DNA from 2 places in the Micromonospora arida genome. Region 1 is predicted to be linked to the other one. Evidence: riboswitches for the same ligand, from Rfam matches in the RefSeq annotation. Region 1 holds a riboswitch; the other holds the start of a gene.
The links. A riboswitch is a leader RNA that binds a small molecule or an ion and turns the genes downstream of it on or off. The one in region 1 is predicted to bind ZMP and ZTP.

Region 1 (2,377 bases):
GCCGGTAGCTGCTACGTCTGCGAGGGCTGCGGCTCCACCAGCGGCTGCAGCTGACGTACGCGAAACGCGGCGCTGCCCCGGTCTCCTTGCTGGAGGTCGGGGCAGCGCCGTTTCCAGGTAGCGGTCCGCCCGGTGTTGCCATGATCAGGTGATGAAAAATAGGTGTCAGGGGCCTTCTCCTACCTACTTTTCATCACCTGATCATCACAGGTCGAGAGGAAGTTCGACCAGGGCTGGCCGCTGAATCTCAGGACCGGGTCGGCGATCAGCTTTTGGCGCTGCATCCGGGCTGCGGCACCAGCGTTTCCTGGGCTGGGTCCGATGACCGGGCTACTGGCTTGCGCGTTCGGCGGCCCGCACGGCATTGCGGAACAGCATGGCGACGGTGGTCGGGCCGACTCCGCCGACCCGGGGCGTGATCGCGCCGGCGACCTCGGCGCACGCTTCGTCCACATCCGGTAGGAGGCGCCGCCCGTCGTAGCGGACGCCGGCGCCGATGACGACCGCGCCGGGCTTGACGTGCTCTGGCTTCACGATCCCGGGTACGCCGGCGGCGGCGACGAGGATGTCGGCGCGGCGGGTGTAGCGGGCCCAGTCCGGCACACCGGTGTGTACGACGGTGACGGCGGCGTTCGCGGTCGGGCGCTTCTGGGCGAGCAGCATCGCCAGGGGCCGGCCCAGGGTGGCGCCCCGGCCGAGGATCACGACCTCACGACCGGCGACGGGGATCTCGTAGTACGCCAGGAGGGCTTCGATGCCGGCGGGGGTGCAGGGCAGCGGGCCGGGCAGGCCGACGGCGAGACGCCCCATGTTCAGCGGATGCATGCCGTCGACGTCCTTGTCCGGGTCGATGGTCTGCAGCGCCGCGTCGTAGTCCAGATGCCCCGGCACGGGGTACTGCACGAGCAGCCCGTGTACGGCCGGATCAGTGTTGAACCGGGCGATGGCCTGGTGCAGTTCGGCCTGGCTGGCGGTGGCAGGCAGATGCACGTGCGGGGAGGCGAACCCGAGCGCGGCGGCCTGACGCTGCTTGATGGCGATGTAGCCGGCGCTGGCGTCGTCGTCGCCGACGAGGATGGTGGCGAGGCTCGGTGTGATGCCGCGGCTGCGCAGGCGGGCGGCAGCGTCGGCGGTCTCGGCCAGGACGGCTTCGGCGACGGGTGCACCCGGCAGAAGTCGGGCCGTGCCTGATGGGGTGTGGTGCCCGGCGGATTCGCTGGTCGTGGTCATGACGGTTCCTCGACGCAGGCGCCCAGGCGGTCGACGCCCGCGAGAGGCTCCCCGATGGTTCCACCATCCCCGTGCCGCCAGTCGCCGGTGGTTCGATAATGCCGCATCACCAGGGTGGCTGCCCAGTTGGGCCAGCAGCGCCGCCGCCGGCGCCGGGGCGGGCCGTTCGGTAACACTCGTGCTCCGCCTTACGAAGAAGGGGTGTGAAGGCTACGAGGGAGGACGGCCTGTGAATGAGCCGAACCGAGCCGATGACGACATTTCTGGCATCGGAGCCGATCCGGTGGCCTTCGAGGTCTTCTACCGGCGGCACCTGGAGGCGGTGGGTCGGTTTGTGGCACGGCGGGTGGACGACCCACACCTCGCCGCCGACCTGACCGCCGACGTCTTCCTGGCGGTGATCGAGTCGGCGGCCGGCTACCGGCCGGAGCGGGGTAGCCAGATCGGCTGGCTGTACGGGGTGGCCCGCAACGTCATCGGCGACGAGCGGCGTCGAGCGGCCCAACGGCTGCGGGTGACCGGCCGGCTGGCCGGACGGCGGGACCTGGGCCCCGATGACATCGCCCGCATCGAGGAGCGGATCGACGCCGAGTCGGCGGCCCGCCGCACCCATCGGGCGCTGAGCGAGCTGCCCGAGGGCACCCGGACGCTTGTCGAACTCGTCGCCGTGGACGGCCTCACCGTCGCGGAGGCGGCGGCGGTGCTCGGGGTGTCGCCGGTCGCCGCTCGGGTCCGCCTGCATCGTGCCCGCCGCGTCGTACGCGCCGTGCTTGCCCGTCCGACCACCACCCTCGCTTGATGAGACGGAGATGACGCCATGAACAAGATCGATCAGTCGCCGCAGGGTTTCGAGGAGCAGCTCCTCAGGGATCTGACGGCACACGTCACCCGGCGGGCCGAGATGGTGTCAGCGACCCATCCGGCCGGACGCCGTACCCGGTTCCTGCGCGGTTGGCGCCTGGCCGGAGCGTTCGGGCTCGCAGTGACGCTGACCGCCGGTGCGTTGGCGGTCCAGACCATCAGGGTGGGCGACGAGCCGCCGCCGACGGCCAGCGCGTCGGAGATCTTCCATCTGGCGGCCGACGCGGCCCGGCAGCAGCCGGAGCTCACCGCCCGACCCGACCAGTACGTCTTCACGGAATACCTG
Region 2 (2,377 bases), on a different contig from region 1:
TGCCACCGGTGACGAGCTTCGCGCCCCGACGCAACAGCCCTTCGGCGAGGGCCTGCGAGTTGTCCACGATCCGCTGGGCGTAGTCGGCGAAGTCGGGCCGGCGGGCCTCGGCGAGCGCGACCGCCTTGGCGGCCATCACGTGCGGCAGCGGCCCGCCGAGCACCATCGGGCAGCCCCGGTCCACCTGGTCGGCCAGCTCCGGCTGGCAGAGCACCATGCCGCCGCGCGGGCCGCGCAGCGACTTGTGCGTGGTGGTCGTGACGATGTGCGCGTGCGGCACCGGGTCGAAGTCGCCGGTGAACACCTTGCCGGCCACCAGGCCCGCGAAGTGCGCCATGTCGACCATGAAGGTCGCGCCGACCGAGTCGGCGATCTCGCGCAGGATCCGGAAGTTCACCTTCCGGGGGTACGCCGAGTAGCCGCCCACCAGGATCAGCGGCTTGAACTCGCGGGCGGCCTCGGCCACCCGGTCGTAGTCGATCAGGCCGGTCGCCGGGTCGGTGCCGTAGCTGCGCTGGTCGAACATCTTGCCGGAGATGTTCGGCCGGAAACCGTGGGTGAGGTGGCCGCCGGCGTCCAGCGACATGCCGAGCATCCGCTGGTTGCCCAGCTCGCGGCGCAGCGCGAACCAGTCGGCCTCGGTGAGGTCGTTGACCTGGCGGACCTGGGCCTTCTTCAGGGCGGGGGACTCCACCCGGTCGGCCAGCACCGCCCAGAAGGCGACCAGGTTGGCGTCGATGCCCGAGTGCGGCTGCGCGTACGCGTGCGCGGCGCCGAACAGCTCCCGGGCGTGCTCGGCGGCGAGCGCCTCGACGGTGTCGACGTTCTGGCAGCCGGCGTAGAAGCGACGGCCGACGGTGCCCTCGGCGTACTTGTCACTGAACCAGTTGCCCATGGCCAGCAGGGTCGCCGGGGAGGCGTAGTTCTCACTGGCGATCAGCTTGAGCGACTCCCGCTGGTCGGTCAGCTCGGCGCCGATGGCGTCGGCGACCCGCGGCTCGACAGCCCGGATCACCTCAAGGGCACTCCGGAATGCGGTGGACTCGGCGTTGCGGGACATGTGACCTCCAACAGACGTGCGGGAAGGCCCAGGCGCTCGGCAAACGTCCACGTGACGAGGCCGCTCCCCGATGGTTCTCCATCCCCACGCGCCAGTAACGGCCCGGGAGGATCCTACCGGGCCGGAACCGGCCGTTCGGGCCGCCCTCCGGGAGGCGACCCCGCCGACGTGATTGGGCGATGCGTCGCGGGGCACACGGTAGGTGACCACCGCGCCGTCACGGGTGCGGCCAGGGTTCGCACAGAAGGAGTCGAGAACATCACCACACCTACCGATCAACAAGGTGCAGACCGCGGCCGGCAAGATCATTCCGGACCGGCTCAAGTCCGAGCAGCACCGCCGGATAGCCGAACCAGGCTGCTAACCCCCTGGCCCCCCGCCACCCCTCCTCCCGCGATCTTGCACTTTCTGTCGCGACAAAACCGCACGAGACGTCGCTAATCAGCAACAGAAAGTGCAAGATCGCGGGGCGGGGTGGGGCGGGGTGGGGCGGGGCGGGGCGGGGCGGGTTGAAAAGTCTCGGCTGGTGAGGTTCCGGTACCCCGACGCCGAATGCGGAAACAGGTGAAACCGCCTCAGACCATCGCCAGGGTGCGGGGGATCTCGTCGAGCAACTCCCGAGCCAGAAAGCCGATCCGGCCGTAGCGGGGAATCAGCCGCTGGCCGCTCACCGAGTGCGCGAACGAGCCCCAGCAGGCCGCCTGCGCAGGGTCGGCACCCCGCGACAGCAGCCCCGCCAGCAACCCGGCGAGCACATCCCCGCTGCCGGAGGTGCCCAGCCCGGCGTCGCCGCTCTCCTCCCGCCAACCCCGCCCGTCCGGGGCGGCGACGTGTCCGTACAGCGACACGACCGCCTCGTACCGCGCGGCCAACTCGGCCGCCTCGGCGTCCAGGTCGTCGCCCTGCTCCCGCCCGAGCAGGTGCCCGGCCTCGGTGACGTTGGGGGTGAGCACCACGGGCCGACCCGACCCGACCAGCAGGTCCGGTGCGTGGCTGAGCGCACCGAGGGCGTACGCGTCGAGCACCAGCGAGGTGTCCGGTCGGGCCGCCTCCAGGACCAGGCTCAGCAGGCGGTTGGTTTCGTCGATCGCCTTCAGGCCGGGGCCGACCGCCACCACGTCGGCCCGCGTGACCAGGTCGCCGAGCTGGCCGTCCCGGTCGGCGGCCACCGCGCCGTCGGCGGTCTCCGGCAGACCGATCACCAGCGCCTCGGGCACCTGGATGCTCAGCGCCGCCGCGGTGGACTCGGCGGCGGCGAGCTGAAGCACTCCGGCACCGGCGCGCAACGCCGCCACCCCGGCGAGCAGCACCGCGCCC

Region 2: another riboswitch for ZMP and ZTP. It lies ahead of ACFYP0_RS01495 (glycine hydroxymethyltransferase); the one in region 1 lies ahead of ACFYP0_RS24600 (bifunctional 5,10-methylenetetrahydrofolate dehydrogenase/5,10-methenyltetrahydrofolate cyclohydrolase).

The regions. Positions count from the first base shown of each region.
Region 1 covers NZ_JBIALC010000009.1:141,146-143,522, forward strand. Annotated here, with positions in the region: gene ACFYP0_RS24595 (vitamin B12-dependent ribonucleotide reductase) at 1-54, shown strand, start outside; gene ACFYP0_RS24600 (bifunctional 5,10-methylenetetrahydrofolate dehydrogenase/5,10-methenyltetrahydrofolate cyclohydrolase) at 331-1,230, opposite strand; ZMP/ZTP riboswitch at 1,244-1,325, opposite strand; gene ACFYP0_RS24605 (RNA polymerase sigma factor) at 1,460-2,029, shown strand; gene ACFYP0_RS24610 (CU044_5270 family protein) at 2,048-2,377, shown strand, end outside.
Region 2 covers NZ_JBIALC010000001.1:297,806-300,182, forward strand. Annotated here, with positions in the region: gene ACFYP0_RS01495 (glycine hydroxymethyltransferase) at 1-1,060, opposite strand, end outside; ZMP/ZTP riboswitch at 1,080-1,169, opposite strand; gene ACFYP0_RS01500 (NAD(P)H-hydrate dehydratase) at 1,636-2,377, opposite strand, start outside.